Fodinicola acaciae: one gene and its partner. The main gene of each other region encodes a partner of the protein of the gene in region 2 in a complex. Links are inferred from orthologs where the notes say so. Each region holds a gene or a part of one and is shown on either strand. Other genes may lie near its edges.

Evidence for each region.
Region 1: the proteins of secA (region 2) and secY are in contact, whole or in part, in a crystal structure (PDB 3DIN), measured with the Thermotoga maritima proteins. The link is inferred for Fodinicola acaciae from one-to-one orthologs. Residues at the interface, in WP_004082002.1 of Thermotoga maritima: Glu261, Ala262, Arg263, Lys300, Ala301, Arg302, Thr303, Ile304, Ile305, Leu323, Tyr324, Asp325, Pro326, Val329, Ser330, Tyr333, Ile336, Lys340, Phe345, Val349, Glu363, Phe364, Tyr374, Ser375, Gly376, Gly377, Glu393, Ile395, Thr482, Ser483; in WP_004081795.1 of Thermotoga maritima: Glu108, Gly109, Glu110, Glu111, Ala236, Glu237, Arg238, Arg239, Ile240, Thr241, Ile242, Gln243, Tyr244, Ala245, Arg246, Arg247, Val248, Thr249, Gly250, Arg251, Arg252, Val253, Tyr254, Gly256, Ala257, Ser258, Thr259, Tyr260, Leu261, Pro262.

What each region holds. Positions count from the first base shown.
Region 1 is NZ_WOTN01000002.1:538,424-546,968, reverse strand. What follows is about bases 3,373-6,264. They hold secY (preprotein translocase subunit SecY), read right to left. Parts: upstream 5,546-6,264; coding sequence 4,199-5,545; downstream 3,373-4,198. Other genes in these bases: rpmD (50S ribosomal protein L30), read right to left, coding at 6,202-6,264; rplO (50S ribosomal protein L15), read right to left, coding at 5,756-6,199; GNX95_RS17900 (adenylate kinase), read right to left, coding at 3,546-4,199; map (type I methionyl aminopeptidase), read right to left, coding at 3,373-3,549. Outside these bases: rpsK (30S ribosomal protein S11), read right to left, coding at 31-432; rpsM (30S ribosomal protein S13), read right to left, coding at 471-851; rpmJ (50S ribosomal protein L36), read right to left, coding at 985-1,098; infA (translation initiation factor IF-1), read right to left, coding at 1,166-1,387; GNX95_RS42550 (NUDIX hydrolase), read right to left, coding at 1,783-1,962; GNX95_RS17910 (FmdB family zinc ribbon protein), read right to left, coding at 1,959-2,168; more of map, read right to left, coding at 2,734-3,372; more of rpmD, read right to left, coding at 6,265-6,384; rpsE (30S ribosomal protein S5), read right to left, coding at 6,386-6,985; rplR (50S ribosomal protein L18), read right to left, coding at 7,026-7,421; rplF (50S ribosomal protein L6), read right to left, coding at 7,421-7,960; rpsH (30S ribosomal protein S8), read right to left, coding at 7,976-8,383; GNX95_RS17860 (type Z 30S ribosomal protein S14), read right to left, coding at 8,465-8,545. UniProt on the Escherichia coli protein: The central subunit of the protein translocation channel SecYEG. Consists of two halves formed by TMs 1-5 and 6-10.
Region 2 is NZ_WOTN01000002.1:918,089-927,125, reverse strand. Bases 2,371-5,754 are described here. They hold secA (preprotein translocase subunit SecA), read right to left. Parts: upstream 5,436-5,754; coding sequence 2,571-5,435; downstream 2,371-2,570. Other genes in these bases: GNX95_RS19690 (GNAT family N-acetyltransferase), read left to right, coding at 5,630-5,754; GNX95_RS19700 (response regulator), read left to right, coding at 2,371-2,501. Outside these bases: GNX95_RS19715 (hypothetical protein), read right to left, coding at 1-269; GNX95_RS19710 (Rv3235 family protein), read left to right, coding at 492-1,094; GNX95_RS19705 (DUF3159 domain-containing protein), read right to left, coding at 1,080-1,727; more of GNX95_RS19700, read left to right, coding at 1,827-2,370; more of GNX95_RS19690, read left to right, coding at 5,755-6,730; hpf (ribosome hibernation-promoting factor, HPF/YfiA family), read right to left, coding at 6,840-7,586; GNX95_RS19680 (ComF family protein), read right to left, coding at 7,773-8,489; GNX95_RS19675 (class I SAM-dependent methyltransferase), read left to right, coding at 8,636-8,905; GNX95_RS19670 (hypothetical protein), read left to right, coding at 8,878-9,037. UniProt on the Escherichia coli protein: Required for protein export, interacts with the SecYEG preprotein conducting channel.

The DNA of each region.
Region 1 (8,545 bases), 380 kb from region 2 along the record:
GTCCGGCCGACCCGGTTTGTGCGCGTACGGTCAGACCCGGCGACGCTTGGGCGGCCGGCAGCCGTTGTGCGGCATCGGCGTCACGTCCTGGATCGTGCCCACCTCCAGGCCGGTGGCCTGCAGCGAGCGGATCGCGGTCTCCCGTCCGGAGCCGGGACCCTTCACGAACACGTCGACCTTGCGCATGCCGTGCTCCTGCGCCTTGCGGGCGGCCGACTCGGCGGCCAGCTGCGCGGCGAACGGCGTCGACTTGCGCGAGCCCTTGAAACCGACGTGGCCGGCCGAGGCCCAGCTGATGACCGCGCCGGTCGGGTCGGTGATGGAGACGATCGTGTTGTTGAACGTGCTGCGGATGTGCGCGTGGCCGTGCGCGACGTTCTTCTTTTCCTTACGCCGGACCTTCTTGGCGCCGGTGCGGGACTTCGGGGGCATCTGTCTAGAACTCCAAGGTCAGATCGGTCTGCGGGGACTTACTTCTTGCCGGCCTTCTTCTTGCCGGCCACGGTCTTCTTCGGTCCCTTGCGGGTGCGCGCGTTGGTGTGCGTGCGCTGACCCCGGACCGGCAGCCCGCGGCGGTGCCGGATGCCCTGGTAGCAACCGATCTCGATCTTGCGCCGGATGTCGGCGTTGACCTCGCGCTTGAGGTCACCCTCGACCTTGTAGTTGGCCTCGATGTGATCGCGCAGCCGGACCAGCTCCTCGTCGGAGAGGTCACGTACGCGCGTGTCCGCGTTGATGCCGGTGGCCTTGATGGTCTCCAGCGAGCGGGTGCGACCCACGCCGTAGATGTAGGTCAGTGCGATCTCGACCCGCTTCTCGCGGGGGAGGTCGACGCCGACGATACGTGCCATGTCTGGACGTACTCCTTCAGTGCGCGGAGGTGTGGCACGTCGCGCTCCCCGGGGATGTCCGCGGGGCTCCGGCCTCCGACCGAAGGTGTCCTGACGCTGCCAGGTGCGACGCGTTGTGTGGTTGTGTGGCGGATCAGCCCTGGCGCTGCTTGTGGCGCAGGTTGCTGCAGATCACCATCACGCGACCGTGCCGGCGGATCACCTTGCACTTGTCGCAGATCTTCTTCACGCTCGGCTGAACCTTCACGGCTGCGCTTCTCCTCGTACGTCCGCACCAGCCGTGTGACCAGCGGGAACCTGAAGTGGAAAGGGAACTACTTGTAGCGGTAGACGATGCGGCCACGCGTCAGGTCGTACGGAGAGAGCTCCACGACAACCCGGTCCTCGGGCAGGATACGGATGTAGTTCTGCCGCATCTTGCCGCTGATGTGGGCGAGGACCTTGTGACCGTTCTGCAGCTCGACGCGAAACATCGCGTTCGGCAGCGGCTCGACCACCCGACCCTCGATCTCGATGGCGCCGTCCTTCTTCGGCATGTCCTCCGCAATCGTGTCGTACCAGAACCTGTTCGAGACATGCCGTTAGGCTGGGTCTCGCTGGAGCGCCACAGGCCACGTAAGCGGACGTCGAGCGCCAACCAAGAAGTGTACGCCGCACGGCGCGATGTCTTCCAATCGCCCCCGGCGCACGCCGGTCAGTCGACGCTGCCGGCCGAATGCGACACGTCAAGTGTACGCCGCCCGGCTGGTGGACACCGGTCCGCGTCGCCGGCCGCCAGCCAGTCCAGCTCGGCGATCTCAGAGCCTGTTGGTAAACGGTGGTGCGCGAGAGTCGAGATCCAAACGTCGCTCTGCCGGTGCCGGACGGAGCCCCAAATAGCAGCGCTATGGTGGGGTTTCGTCCGGTGCCGGCAGGCGGTGTTTGGGCTCGGCTATCGCGTGCCGCCGATTACCGACAGGCTCTCACGTCCCGGCCGCGGCGCGACATCGCTCTCACCGGGCTCGCGCTTGCCGCCGGGCGGATAGAACTTGTCCTTGCCGCGCGTACGCACCGACAGCAGCCGCCGGTCGCGTACGTGGATCCAGGCCAGCGAGTCGATCGCCTCGCTCATCCGCCGCAACCGCAGGCGCCACCACAACAACCGCCACCGGCCGGCGCACCCCCGCCGGCCCGCCCGGTGAGCGCGACCGTCGTGAGCAGTTTCACCGTGTCGTCGTGACCGGTGGGGCATGTGGCCGGCGCCGACGACTCGCTCATCGGCCGCTGTTGCTCGAACTGGGTGTCGCACTCCCGACACCGGTACGCGTACGTGGGCATGGCCTCATGTTCGCATGGCCACCATGCGTGCGTTGAGCCCTCAGCTACTGTCCGAAAAACTAGGCATCGATGCCCTCCGGCCGGCGCGCACCTGGGTCAGGTCAGAGCACACCTCGCCGTGACCAAACACGTTGATGTAACGCTAAATGCCCGTCTTGCCGGTTTGGGCGAGGGTGGCAAGGCCCCCTTACGTGCATCCAGCGCACGCGAGGAGGCCTTACTTGCATCGAGGCTGTTACGGATGTGACTCCTGTGGCTGGCGACTCAGTTGAGGCGCCCCACCGAGGTAATACTTGCTTAACAGGGCATCAAACTAGGACAAACGACCACCGCAAGCCGCGCCCGGCAGTCGAAATCGGCCGACATGACGGGCTCCCAGCACGCGGCTGTCCACCCCACAAACCCAACCGCACCGCGGCACCCACCCCACCACGAACAAACCCGCGCCCTCCCCTTGAGGTCGCCCGCCGCACAGGCGCAACCACCCCAAACGCAACAACCAGAAGACCCAACACCCGAAACCCACACACCCGACCGCAGTACGCATCAAGCGAGTGCGTAGGTCTCAGCGGGCCTTCTCGCTCACCGCGGCACCTAGCGCCGACGCTCCACCGTCGGCGGCGGTCAGGACCCATGGACCGGAGTCGGTGAGCGCGATCGTGTGTTCCCAGTGCGCCGACACGGACCCGTCGTCGGTCTCCACGGTCCAGCCGTCGGAGAGCTCACTGACCTCGGGATCCCCGTAGGTGATCATCGGCTCGATCGCCAGCGCCATGCCGGCCACCAACCGCGGCCCCTTGCCTGGTTTGCCGAAGTTGAGGATGTGTGGCTCCATGTGCATCTCGGTGCCGATGCCGTGGCCGCCGTAGCCGGCCACGATCCCGTACGACTCACCGACGGCGGTCTCCACGGCGTGGCTGATGTCGGTCAGCCGGCCGCCGACCACCGCGGCGGCGATCCCCGCCCACATCGACTTCTCGCACACCGACGACATCCGCAGGTAGTCCTGCTTGACCGCGCCGACCGGCAGGGTCACCGCGGAGTCGCCGTGCCAGCCGTCCAGGATCGCGCCGCAGTCGATCGAGATCAGGTCGCCGTCGGCCAGGACCTGTGTCGACCTCGGGATGCCGTGCACGACCTGTTGGTTCACCGACGCGCAGATCGACGCCGGAAAGCCGTGATAGCCCTTGAACGACGGTACGGCCCCTTCGGACCTGATGGACTCCTCCGCGATCGCGTCCAGCTCGGCCGTGCTCACACCGGCGCGTACGGCCGCCGTCGCGGCCGCCAGGGCGCGTTGTACGACCAGGCCGGCGGCGCGCATGGCGTCGAGCTCACCGGGCGTCTTGAGCTGGATCGTGGACCGGCGGAACGGCCTCATTTGTTGAACGGCTCGAGCGCGTCGATCGCGCGCTGCGTGATGTCCTCGACCGGGCCGGTCGCGTCGATGCCGACGAGCTTGCCCTGAGCGCCGTAGTAGTCGACCAGCGGCGCGGTCGACTCGGCATACACGCGCAACCGCTCGGCGACCGTCTCCGGCTTGTCGTCGTCACGCTGGTAGAGCTCGCCGCCGCACCGGTCGCAGACACCCTCGACCTTGGTGGGGTCGAACTCGACGTGCCAGATCCGGCCGCAGCCGCGGCACTGCCGGCGACCGCTCAGCCGGCGGATGACCTCGTCGTCGTCGACGACCAGCTCCAGCACGACGTCCAGCGGGGTGGCGGCCTTGTCCAGCAGCTCGTCCAGGTTTTCCGCCTGCGGGATCGTCCGCGGGAAGCCGTCGAGCAGGAACCCGTCGGCGGCGTCCGGCTCGTCCAGCCGGTCGCGGACCATCTTGATGGTCACCTCGTCCGGCACCAGCAGCCCGGCGTCCATGTATTTCTTCGCCTCGACGCCGAGCGGCGTCTTCTGGCCCACGTTGGCGCGGAAGATGTCCCCGGTGCTGATTTTCGGCACCGAGAGATGAGCGGCGATGAATTCGGCTTGTGTCCCCTTGCCCGCGCCGGGGGGACCGACCAGTACCAGCCGCACTACCGGAGGAATCCTTCGTAGTTCCGCTGCATCAGCTGGCTGTCGATCTGTTTCACCGTCTCCAGGCCGACACCGACCATGATGAGCACCGCGGTGCCACCGAACGGGAAGTTCTGGGTGTTCTGCGCGCCGCCGGCCAGGTTGATGAACAGGTTGGGCAGGATCGCGATGACACCGAGATACAGCGAGCCGGGCAGGGTGATCCGGGACAGGATGAAGTCCAGGTATTCCGCCGTCGGCCGGCCGGGCCGGATGCCTGGTACGAACCCGCCGTACTTGCGCATGTTGTCGGCGACGTCGGTCGGGTTGAAGGTGATCGCCACGTAGAAGTAGGTGAAGAAGATGATCAGCGCGAAGTAGATCAGGATGTAGGACCACTTGCTCGGGTCCACGATCCACCGCTGGATGAACGTGCCGACCGCGCTGCTGTTCTGCGGGTCGACCAGCTGGGTGATCAGCTGCGGCAGGTAGAGCAGCGAGGACGCGAAGATCACCGGGATGACACCGGCCTGGTTGACCTTCAGCGGGATGTAGGTCGAGGTGCCGCCGTACATCCGCCGGCCGATCATCCGCTTCGCGTACTGCACCGGCACCCGCCGTTGCGCCTGCTCGATGAACACCACCGCGGTGATGACCACGACGCCGATGATGCAGACGATGATGAAGGGGACGATGCCCTTCTGGTAGATCGAGCCACCCTCGGCCGGGATGCGGGCCGCGATGTTGGTGAAGATCAGCACCGACATGCCGTTGCCGACACCCTTGTCGGTGATCAGCTCGCCCAGCCACATGATGACGGCGGTGCCGGCGGTCATCGTGATGACCAGGGTGGTCAGCGTCAGCCAGTACGGCATGTGGGTGCTAACCGGGATGATCGGGTTGGTGTTGGGGTCGCAGTTCTGCGCGCCGCCGAACAGCTGGCCCGACCGCGCCAGCGCGATGTAGCCGGTGGTCTGCAGGATCGCCAGGCCGATGGTCAGATAGCGGGTGTACTGGGTGATCTTGGCCTGGCCGGCCTGGCCTTCCTTCTTCAGCTGCTCAAGCCGCGGGATGACCACGACGAGCAGCTGCAGGATGATGCTGGCGGTGATGTAGGGCATGATGCCGAGCGCGAACACCGTCAGGTGCAGCAGCGCTCCGCCGGAGAACAGGTTGAGCAGGGTGAAGACGTCTTCGGTCTTGCCGTTGGCGGAGGCGGTGTCGATACACTTCGTCACGTTCGCGTACGAAATGCCGGGAGACGGCAGCGTCGCGCCGAGCCGGTAGATTGCCAGGATCAGCAGCGTGAAGAGGATCTTCTTGCGCAGGTCGGGCGTACGGAAAGCCCTCCCGAAAGCGGCGAGCACATGTCCTCCTGCGCGCGGACCGGCCGGCGATCCGCATATAGGTTTCCAAGTCCGGGGTCGGGCCCCGGCCAACCGATTGATGGTATGTCAGGCGCCTCCGGCCATCGGCCAGAGGCGTCGAATGCAGACCCTAACAGGCAGTTGTGAGCGGAGGCACGATCCCACCGGAATCGGAACCGATTCGGGGGAAAGTGACTCCGCTCGACAACTCTAGAGCTCTTCGGCCTTGCCGCCGGCGGCGGCGATCTTCTCTTTTGCCGAAGCGGAGAAGGCGTGCGCCTTCACGGTCAGCTTCACGCCGCCGAGGTCGCCGGTGCCGAGCACCTTGACCAGCTTGTTCTTGCGTACGGCGCCGGCTGCGACCAGCTCGTCGACGCCGACCTCGCCGCCCTGCGGGAACAGCTCGGCCAGCCGGTCCAGGTTGACCACCTGGTATTCGACCTTGAACCGGTTCTTGAAGCCCTTCAGCTTCGGCAGCCGCATGTACAGCGGCATCTGGCCGCCTTCGAAGCCGGCCCGCACCTGGTAGCGAGCCTTGGTGCCCTTCGTACCGCGGCCGGCCGTCTTGCCCTTGGAGCCCTCACCGCGGCCGACCCGGGTCTTCGCGGTGTGCGAACCGGGGGCCGGGCGAAGGTGGTGGACCTTCAGTGCCATGGCTATTCGACCTCCTCGACCCGGACCAGGTGGGTCACGGTCTTGACCATGCCCCTGATCTCAGGCCGATCCTCTTTGACGACCACGTCGTGGATCCGCTTGAGACCCAGCGAGCGCAGGGTGTCCCGCTGGTTCTGCTTGTTGCCGATCCCGGACCGGATCTGGGTGACCTTCAGGCGTGCCATCTCATGCCCCCGAACCGGCACGAGCCCGCAGCATGGCGGCCGGAGCCACGTCCTCCAGCGGCAGGCCGCGGCGGGCCGCGATCTCCTCGGGACGCTTCAGCTCACGCAGCGCCTGTACGGTCGCGTGCACGATGTTGATCGGATTCGACGAGCCGAGGCTCTTGCTCAGCACGTCGTGGATGCCGGCGCACTCCAGCACGGCACGCACCGGACCGCCGGCGATCACACCGGTTCCCGGGCTGGCCGGCTTGAGGAGTACGACACCGGCCGCCGCCTCACCCTGCACCGGGTGCGGGATGGTGGCGCCGATCCGCGGCACCTTGAAGAAGTTCTTCTTGGCCTCCTCGACACCCTTGGCGATCGCCGAGGGCACCTCCTTGGCCTTGCCGTAGCCGACCCCGACGTTGCCGTCGCCGTCACCGACCACCATGAGCGCGGTGAAGCTGAACCGGCGGCCGCCCTGGACGACCTTGGCGACCCGGTTGACGGTGATCAACCGTTCGATGTGCGGCGACTTCTCCGGAGCGGACCCGCCCCGGCCGCCGTCCCGGCGGTCGCGGCGCTCGCCGCCTCCTCCGCCTCGGCGCTGCTGACCAGGCATCAGGCGTTCCCTCCAGTGTTCCTGCTCGTCATGCCAATCATCAGAACTTCAGGCCGCCTTCCCTGGCCGCTTCGGCCAGCGCGGCGATCCGGCCCTGGTAGGTCTGGCCGGCGCGGTCGAAGACCACCGCCTCGATCCCCAGCGCCTTGGCCCGCTCGGCCAGCAACGCGCCGACCTTGCTGGCCAGCGACTTCTTGTCGCCGTCGGCGCCACGGATCGACGCGTCCAGCGTCGACGCGGCGGCGAGCGTACGACCGGCCCGGTCGTCAATCAGCTGCACGTGGATGTGCCGGGTCGACCGGTTGACCACCAGGCGCGGCCGCGCCTCGGTGCCGACGACCTTCTTGCGGATCCGGAAATGCCGGCGGGCCTTGCCGATCCGGCGCGCCTGCGACGCGTTGGCCGAAGCCGAGCGGCGCAGCAGAGTGGCACCCATTACTTACCAGCCTTTCCAGCCTTGCGGCGTACGGCTTCACCCTGGTAGCGCACGCCCTTGCCCTTGTACGGCTCTGGCGGACGGATCTTGCGGATCTTCGCCGCGGTCTCGCCGACCAGCTGCTTGTCGATGCCCTCGACCGAGAAGATCGTCGGACGCTCGACCTTGAAGGTGATCCCGGCCGGCGCCTTCACCAGCACCGGGTGGCTGAACCCGAGCGCGAACTCCAGGTCCTGGCCCTTGGCGGTGACGCGGTAACCCGTACCGACGATCTCCAGCGTCTTCGCGTATCCCTGCGTGACACCGGTGATCAGGTTGGCGACCAGCGTGCGCGAGAGGCCGTGCAGCGCGCGGTTGCGCGGCTCGTCGTCGGGCCGGCCGATCTGCACCGCGCCGTCTTCGGCGCGCTCGACCGTCAGCGGCGCGACCACCGTGTGGCTGAGCTCGCCCTTGGGGCCCTTGACCTTCACGGTCTGGCCGTCGATGGTGACGTCCACCCCGGTTGGCACCGGGATGGGCAGCCGTCCAATTCGTGACATCTTCGCTCCTCCCGGCTACCAGACGTAGGCGAGGACTTCCCCGCCCACTCCGCGTTTGTTGCACTGCCGGTCGGTGAGCAGGCCGGAGGACGTGGAGATGATCGCCACGCCAAGGCCGCCGAGCACCTTCGGCAGGCTGGTGGACTTCGCGTAGACCCGCAGGCCCGGCTTGGAGACCCGGCGGACACCGGCGATGCTGCGCTCCCGGTTCGGGCCGTACTTCAGCTCGATGGTCAGCTTCTTGCCGACCTCGCCCTCAGCCGGCTCGTGGACCGTCCAGCTGGAGATGTAGCCCTCCTGCTGGAGGATCTCGGCGATGTGCGACTTGAGCTTCGAGAACGGCATGTCCACGGTGTCGTGGTAAGCCGAATTCGCGTTACGCAGACGGGTCAGCATGTCTGCGATGGGGTCTGTCATGGTCATGGGCTTAGTGCCTTTCTCGCCGTGGTACCCGCGCGCGGCTTACCGCACCGGGCCTGCGGCGAAGGGAGGTCGTAAAGGTGGTCACCAGGAGGACTTGGTCACGCCGGGAAGCTCGCCACGGTGCGCCATCTCGCGTACGCAGATGCGGCAGAGCCCGAAGGC
Region 2 (9,037 bases):
AGGACCTCGCGGCGGTACGCGTCGGCCAACAACAACCAGTCGACGCCCGCCTCGCGCAGCACGCCGTCGACACGGCCAGCGCCGCAGACGGTCAACGCGATCGACTGTCCCCACGCGGCACGCAACCGGTCATACAACCGCAGCTCACCGACGCGCGACCGGACGAGATCGGCCAACTCCGCATCAGCGTCGGCCTGCCCCAGCGCGGCCGCCTGAGCCTCCAGGTCGGCGAACAAGCCCTCCCAGCGACTCGCGTCCGATTCGCGCACAGACACACCGTACCTGGCTTTTCCGGCGAACCACTTGACCGAGCGTCATCGATAGCTTACAAATGCAAATGGAAGCAAACGAATGAATCGGGGGGTAAACATGGTCAAGGCATCGATCGGAACAACGGACCAAAGCGGCGTTTCCGCGTCATCACCGCCGAGCACGCGCGTCCAACCTGTGATGGACACGCAACCGTGGGTGGCATGGCCGGGGAGGACCAGATGACTACGAGCAGCGCGGTCGCCGCGCCGCAGGTCTGCCGTCCGGCCAGGCACCGGCGCCGCATCGAGGTGCGCAGAGCGCCGTGCACCGAGCCGCCATATTCTCCGGTCGAGCACCTCGAAGAACGCCACCTGCGCCTGGTCGGACGGCCGGCGCCGCCGATCGAGGCGTACGCCGATCCCCTGCCGTTCGAGACCGACGAGCCGCGGACCACGCCAAAGCAGGATCCGGTCTTCGCGCCGCAACCGACACCGCGACGGCAACTGCCGTGTCCGCGTACGGTCGCCAAGCGGCTGACCCAGGCCATCGTCGAGGTGATGGCCGGCCGCCGGCCGGTCCAGCAGCTGATGCCGGTGACCTCCGAGCGCGTCTACGCCGCGCTGCTGACCCGCCTCGCGGCCACCTCGGCCGCACCGGTGCCGGGACAGCCACGACAGAGTCGCGTGCCAGGACAGGTCAGCACCGTACGGGTCGACGAGCCGGCCGACGGCGTCGCCGAGGCCTGCGCCGTGGTGACGCATCACGGCCGCAGTCGCGCGATCGCACTGCGCCTGGAAGGCTACGACGGCCGCTGGCGCTGCACCTACCTACAGCTCATCTAGTGGCCGCCGAAAGCCGGGATGTCCGGCCGGCAGCGACCTGGCCAGCACCCAGCCGCTGACCACCAGGCACAGCACCACCAGCGGCCAGCTCATCGCCACCCTCGCGACACCGAGCGCGACAACGGCGTTCGCGTAATAGAGGACACCGAAGACGGCGACGCGCAACGCATACTGCAGGACCCAGATCCACGACGCCAGCGAGTACGCGCGCACCAGCGCACGGTCCTTGCGCCACCTGGTCTTCTGGCCGAGGACGAAGCCGATGATCACGCCGAGCAGCGGCCAGCGCAGCACGATGCTGATGATCCAGACGAGCGCGCTCGCCGCGTTGGATGCCAGCTGCAGCAGGAAAAAGTCGGCCGCACGGCCGGTGTAGAGCGCGATAAGCGCGGCGACGCAGACGCCGAGCAGGCCGATCAGCACGGCGCGCGGGCGCTTGCCGCGAGCCAGCCGGAAGACCGCGACGGCGACGCCGACGGCGATCGCCACGATCGCGCCGACCCACACCGAGCGGCCACCGGCGAGCCAGCCGACGACGAACGCGACGACCGGCAGTGTCGCGTCGATCGACGCCGTACGACCTCCGAGGAGCGACACCAGCGACTCGTTGTCCCGCTCCGTACCCGTAGCCACCAACTAAGCCTGCCCTAACCGGCGCCCGCGCGTACGCCGGGCCCCTGGTGATGATGGCCACTGGCGCCGTTTGCTCTGGTGACGCGCACAATGGCTGGCATGGACACGGTGCTGGTCGTGGACGACGAGGTGCAGCTGCGCCGCGCGCTGCGGGTCAACCTGAAGGCCCGCGGCTACGAGGTGCAGGTCGCCGAGGACGGCCGCACCGCGCTCGACCTGGCCGCGAAGCGGCAGCCGGACCTGGTGATCGTCGACCTCGGCCTGCCGGACATCGACGGCGTCGACGTCGTACGCGGCCTGCGCGGCTGGACGACGGTGCCGATCATCGTGCTCTCGGCGCGCACCGAGCAGGCCGAGAAGGTGTCCGCGCTGGACGCCGGCGCCGACGACTACGTCACCAAGCCCTTCGGCATGGACGAGCTGCTGGCGCGAATGCGAGCCGCACTACGCCGCGGCGCGGCCGGCGAGGAAACCCCAGTCATCACCACGCCGCATTTCACCATCGATCTGGCCGCGAAACGCGTGACGACCGCGGCCGGCGAGGTGCGGCTGACCCCGACCGAGTGGCACATCCTCACGACTTTGGTGCGCCACCGGGGAAAACTCGTCGGCCAGCGGCAGCTTCTGCGCGAGGTCTGGGGTCCCCAGTACGGCACCGAGACCAACTACCTGCGCGTCTATCTGGCCCAGCTGCGCCGAAAACTCGAGCCCGACCACACGCATCCGCGCTATTTCGTCACCGAGCCGGGCCTCGGCTATCGCTTCGAGAGCTGATGGCCGCATGGCCACCATGCGTGCACTGGACGCACGCATGGTGGCCATGCGGACAACGGTCGCGTACGGTCAGCTGGCCTCGGTCGCGCCGTGGCAGCGCTTGTATTTCTTGCCGGAGCCACAAGGACAGGGGGCGTTGCGCGGCGTCTGCTTGCCGGTGACCTTCTGGCCGGGAGCGACCTGCTTGCCCCCGGACGCGACCGTCGACCGCGGCCCGCTGCGGCGTGCGCCGGCCGCCGGCTCGTCCTGGATGACCGGCATGATCTGCGTCGGCGCCTCGGAGTCCAGCGTCGGCGCGGAGTATTCCAGCCGCTGCGGCGTCCGCGGCGCGGCGATGTTCTTCAGCGCCTCGATCCGGCCGGCCTCGCTGCGGTCCTCGGCCTCCGCCTCGTCCTGCTGCACCTGGACCTCGACGTTGAACAGGAAGCCGACCGCGTCCTCCTTGATCCCGTCCATCATGGTCGCGAACATGTCGAAGGCCTCGCGCTGGTATTCCACCAGCGGGTCGCGCTGCGCGTACGCCCGCAGGCCGATGCCTTCCTGCAGGTAGTCCATCTCGTACAGGTGCTCGCGCCACTTGCGGTCGAAGACCGACAGCAGCACCTGGCGCTCCAGCTCACGCATCGGCTCCTCGCCGATCTGCGCCTCGCGCCGGTCGTACGCGGCCTGCGCGTCCTCGCGGATGCGCGCGGTCAGGAACTCGGCGTCCAGCGCCTCCGGACCGCCGGCCTCCTCCTCCAGCTGCTCAAGCGTGACCGACATCGGATAGAGCTGCTTCAGCGCGGTGAGCAGCGCGTCCATGTCCCAGTCCTCGGCATAGCCCTCGCTGGTGGCGCCGACGATGTACGCCTCGATGACGTCGTCGATCATGCCGCGGATCTGCTCGTGCAGGTCTTCGCCGTCGAGCACCTTCTTACGCTCGGCGTAGACGACCTTGCGCTGCTTGTTGAGCACCTCGTCGTACTTCAGGACGTTCTTGCGGATTTCCGCGTTCTGCTGCTCGATCTGCGTCTGCGCGGACAGGATCTGCCGGGTGACCAGCTTGGACTCGATCGGCACGTCCTCGGGGATGTTGAACCGCTCCATGATCGCCTCGACCGCGTTGGCGTTGAAGCGCTGCATCAGGTCGTCGCCGAGCGACAGATAGAACCGCGACTCGCCGGGATCGCCCTGCCGGCCGGACCGGCCGCGCAGCTGGTTGTCGATCCGCCGCGACTCGTGCCGCTCGGTGCCCAACACGTACAGGCCGCCGGCCTCGAGCACCTCCTCGGCCTCCAGCGTGACCTCCTTCTTGGCCCGCCGGAGCGCCTTCTCCCACGCCTCGTCGTAGTTGTCCGAGTCGCGGTCGATGCCGCGGTTGCGCAGCTCGGCGTCGGCCAGCGCCTCGGCGTTGCCGCCGAGCAGGATGTCGGTGCCACGACCGGCCATGTTGGTCGCCACGGTGACCGCGCCGAGCCGGCCGGCCTGCGCGACGATCGACGCCTCACGCAGGTGGTTTTTCGCGTTCAGCACCTCGTGCGGCACGCCGCGGCGCAGCAGCAGCTTGGACAGCAGCTCGGACTTCTCCACGCTGACCGTGCCGACCAGGATCGGCTGGCCCTGCTCGTGCCGCTCGACGATGTCCTCGACGACCGCGTTGAACTTGGCCATCTCGGTCTTGTAGATGACGTCCGGGTTGTCCTTGCGCTGCATCGGCTTGTGCGTCGGGATCGGTACGACGTCGACCTTGTAGACCTTGTTGAACTCGGCCGCCTCGGTCATCGCCGTGCCGGTCATGCCGGACAGCTTGGCGTACATCCGGAAGTAGTTCTGCAGCGTGATGGTGGCGAGCGTCTGGTTCTCGTCCTTGATCGCCACGCCTTCCTTGGCCTCGATGGCCTGGTGCATGCCCTCGTTGTAGCGGCGGCCGGCGAGGATGCGGCCGGTGTGTTCGTCGACGATCAGCACCTCGCCGTCGATGATCACGTAGTCGCGGTCGCGCTTGTAGAGCTCCTTGGCCTTCAGCGCGTTGTTGAGATAGCCGACCAGCGGCGTCAGGTCCTCCTGATAGAGGTTCTCGATGCCGAGCTGGTCCTCCACCTTGGCGATGCCGGACTCGTGGATGCCGACCGACCGCTTCTTCTCGTCCACCGAGTAGTCGCCGGTCTCCACCGTCTTCTTGACGTTGTCGGCGGCCTCGCCGCGCTGCAGCTTGGGCACGATCCTGGCGAACTCGGTGTACCACTTGCCGGACTGCTCGGCCGGGCCGGAGATGATCAGCGGCGTACGGGCCTCGTCGATCAGGATCGAGTCGACCTCGTCCACGATGCAGAAGTTGTGGCCGCGCTGCACCAGCTCGTCGCCCGACCAGGCCATGTTGTCGCGTAGGTAGTCGAAGCCGAACTCGTTGTTGGTGCCGTAGGTGATGTCGCAGTTGTACGCCGCGCGGCGCTCGTCCGGCGTCATCTGTGCCAGGATCACGCCGACCGACAGGCCGAGGAAGCGGTGCACCTGTCCCATCCACTCGGCGTCACGGGCGGCCAGATAGTCGTTGACCGTGACGACGTGCACGCCCTTGCCGGACAGAGCGTTGAGATAGGCCGGCAGCGTGGCGACCAGCGTCTTGCCCTCACCGGTGCGCATCTCGGCGATGTTGCCGTAGTGCAGCGCGGCCCCACCCATCAGCTGCACGTCATAGTGCCGCTGGCCGAGCACCCGCTTGGCCGCCTCGCGTACCGTCGCGAAGGCCTCCGGCAGCAGGTCGTCCAGGCACTTCTCGCGTTCCTTGTCGGTCTCGCACTCCGCGTACCGCTCGCGGTATTCGTCGGTCTTCTCCGCCAACTCCTTGTCGGTGAGATCGACGAACTCGTCCTCGATGGCGTTGATGGTGTCGGCCAGGGCTTTGAGCCGGCGGACGATGCGGCCTTCGCCGACGCGGAGGATTCTCTCAAGGATTGGCACGGGTTGCTCAGCTCTCACATCGTGGACAGCACTCAGCACCCCCGACAGAGGGTGCGCTCGGGTCCCATCGTATGCCGAAGGCGGCGCGTGGCTACGGCCGATGGACAACCTACTGACAATTCGGCCCCAACTCGGACCGGACGGGAACTCGCACGACAAGCCCGACGTTGGGGTGCAGGATGCGTCAGGTGGAGGACGTACGTATCGAAACCGACGGCCTGATCCTGCGAGCACCGACCGAAGCCGACATCCCGGACATCGTCGGCGGCTGCTCCGACCCGTCGACGCAGCTGTGGCTGCCGGGACTGCCGTCGCCCTACGACGAGGCCGCCGCACGTGACTTCGTCACCAGGATGGCGCCGGAGCTGTGGCAGCGCGGTGGCCGGACGTGGTCGGTGCTGGACGCGGCGACCGGCCGGCTGCTCGGCAACGTCGGGCTGCCGCGCTGGGAGGCGATGAACGGCGTCGCCGAGGTCGGCTACTGGGTCGCACCGTGGGCCCGCCGGCAGCGGGTCGCAAGCCGAGCGGCCGCGGCGGCGGCGCGCTATGCCTTCGAGCAGGGAGCGGGACGGGTCGAGCTGCTGACCGACTGCCTGAACACCGCCAGCCAGCGGACCGCGATCGCGGCCGGCTTCACGTACGAGGCGACCCAGGTCTCCGGCGGCCGGCGGCGCGACGGCAGCCGCGGCGACATGTTCGTCTGGCGGCGGCTGCCGGACGACCCGGCCGGGCCGTCGCCGCGTACCTTCCCCGACCTGCCCGGCGGCCGCCTGACCGACGGCGTGGTCGCTCTGCGGACGTCCGTCGAGGACGATCTGCAGGTGCTGGTGGAATGCTTCCAGGACAAGGAAACCCGGCGCTGGGAGACCAACGAGAGGACCCGCTCGGTGGACTTCGTCCGCAACCGTGTCCGGCGGACCCAGGCCGACCTGCTGACCGGCCGGCAGGCGCAGTTCACCGTGGTGGACGTCGAGTCCGGGCAGCCGTGCGGCGACTGTACGGTCCGGTTGCAGTCGGCCGTGCTGGGGATCGCCGGTCTCGGCTACATGATCCACCCGGCCTACCGCGGCCGCGGCCTGGCCACGCGCGCGGCGCGGCTGGCCGCCGACTGGGCCCTGTCGCTGCCGGCGGTCAGCCGCGTCGAGGTGAGCGCGGTGGTCGGCAACGCGGCCAGCCTGCGGGTCATCGAGAAAGCCGGCTTCCGCTACGAGGGCGTGCTGCGCGGCTATCTGCCGAACCCAGACGGCCCTCGCTGGGACGTTGGCCAGAGCGCGCGCGTACGCGACTGACCGGTCGCGACGAGGCGCCGACCGGGCTGGACCGGCGCCTCGTCACGTTACATTCGGATTCCGATTGCGTCGTCGGATGCGCGCTGACCTGCGCGTACGTCCGGCGCGGCTACATCCGGCCGGCGGGTGCGTAGGCGGCCTGCTCGACCAGGCGGATCACGCCGTAGTCGTAGCCCTTCCGCCGGTAGACCACGCTCGGCTGGCCGGAATCCTTGTCGTGGAAGAGAAAGAAGTCGTGGCCGACCAGCTCCATCTCGAAGAGAGCCTGGTCGATCGTCATCGGCTCGGCGCTGTGCTCCTTCTCCCGCACGATCTGGCCGGGGCCGTCCGGCTGTTCCAGGTCGTCGTCGGTGACGTCGATGACGCCGACGCCGCCGGATCCGTTGGCGGAGGGTACGAAACCGGCCGCGGCGTACGCGCTCGCGTCCGGGCCGACCGTCGGCTGGCCGACCGGCAGCAGCTCGCGCGCGCCGGCGGTCGCCTCGGCGACCGAGACCGGACAGCGGCGGCCGCGGTGCACGCGGCGGCGGTCGGCGGACCGGCGCAGCCGTCCCTCCAGCTTGCCGATCGCCAGGTCGAGGGCTGAATAGAAGTCACCGGCGCAGGCCTCGCTGCGTACCACCGGGCCGCGCGACTTGACGGTTATCTCGACTCGTTGGCAGGACGCCGACTGGCGGCGGTTGCGCTCGTGGAACAGCTCGACATCGATCCTGAAGAGTTTGTGGTCGTATCGTGCGACTTTTTCGAGCTTGTCACTGGCGTGCTGGCGGTAATGGTCAGGAACCTCGACGTTACGGCCCTTGACAACAATGTCCACGCGTGACCTCCCAACTGATAAGTGCCAGATCTCTGGCAAAGACGTTGCGGCTCCCCCCGGAACACGCAGCGGGGATTGGGGTTTGTGGCACCTCCGGTTGAAGTAGTTCCGGACAAATGACGCTAACGGGTATTCGGCCCTACGTCACCCCCTAGCCGTAAATCCGCTGTTCGTTTCGAGTGTCATCCACATGTCCCCGACGTTCAATAGCTGGCCACTTTCCTTCTACCTGCGAGATCGCCCCGGTGACCGGATATGCGCGGAGCGTTTGACGGTGGCGGCGATGACGGCGGAATGGCTCGGCGGTGCGCCCTCCGCGGTGAGTACGCGGTTGATCTCGGCGAGAGTCGCGCCGGTCGTGACGAGGTCGTCGACTATTACTACCGCGTAACCATCGCGTACCGCGGAGCTGAGAAGCCGCCTGCCCTTCGTACGGAATCCGAACGCGCCGACGCGGTTCGCCGCGCGCGCCGCCGACGACAGGCCGGCCGAGTCGGGACGCGGCCGCGCCGTCAGCACCTCGGCGAGCCGGCCGTCGACGCGGCGCAGCACCTGCTCGACCAGCGGCCGCAGATGGTCGCCACCGCGCGCTCGGACCGCCGCCGCGGTCGAGGGCACCGGCACCAGCAGCACCGGCCGGCCGCCGCCGGCCTGGCCGACGGCCCTGGTCAGCGCGCCGCCGAGCGGCTTGGCCAGCCGGTGCCGGCCGCGCTCCTTGTAGGCCAGCAGCGTCTGCCGCGGCGGACCCGCGTACGGCGCCACCGCGAAGCACACCGGCATGTCCGGCGGACACGGCGTCGGCACGACCTGACGCGCCGGCCGCTCCAGCCACCACCGGCACGCGTCGCAGAGCGGCACGTCGCGCAACCCGCAGCCGGCGCACCGTACCGGCAGGACCAGATCCGCGAGCGACCGTGCGAGGTCCCGGGCGGTCGTGGCCACGACGTCATTCTCCGTCGTGTGCCGTACGGTTTCGGCTGGAGCGCTGGAATCTGTGGACAGAAACTCGCACTGTGGACGACCACGAAATCGCGGCTCTTCGTGTTATGCGATTGGCCGTCCCGACATTCGAGGCCCAACGTTTTGGGATGACAGCCGCCAATGTCGGCACCGGTCAAGGCCCGATCACGCCAGACGGTTGCGCCGTCGACCTATACGCACAGCTGCCACCGGCCGGTGAGCCCGAGATCGTGCACGCCGCGATCCCGCCCGGCGGCAGCGTACTGGAGCTGGGTTGTGGCACCGGCCGGATTCTGCGTCCGCTCGCGGCGATGGGACACGACGTGGTCGGCGTCGACGAGTCCGCCGAGATGCTCAGCCACGCGGCCGGTTGCCGACCGTCCGCGACTCCATCCTGACGCTCGACCTGGGACGGACCTTCGACTGCGTCCTGCTGGCCAGCACCTTGGTCAACACTCCGGACGACGTGGCCCGGCAGGCCATGCTGGAGGTCGCCCGCCGCCACACGGGCCGGCGCGGATCCGTTGTCA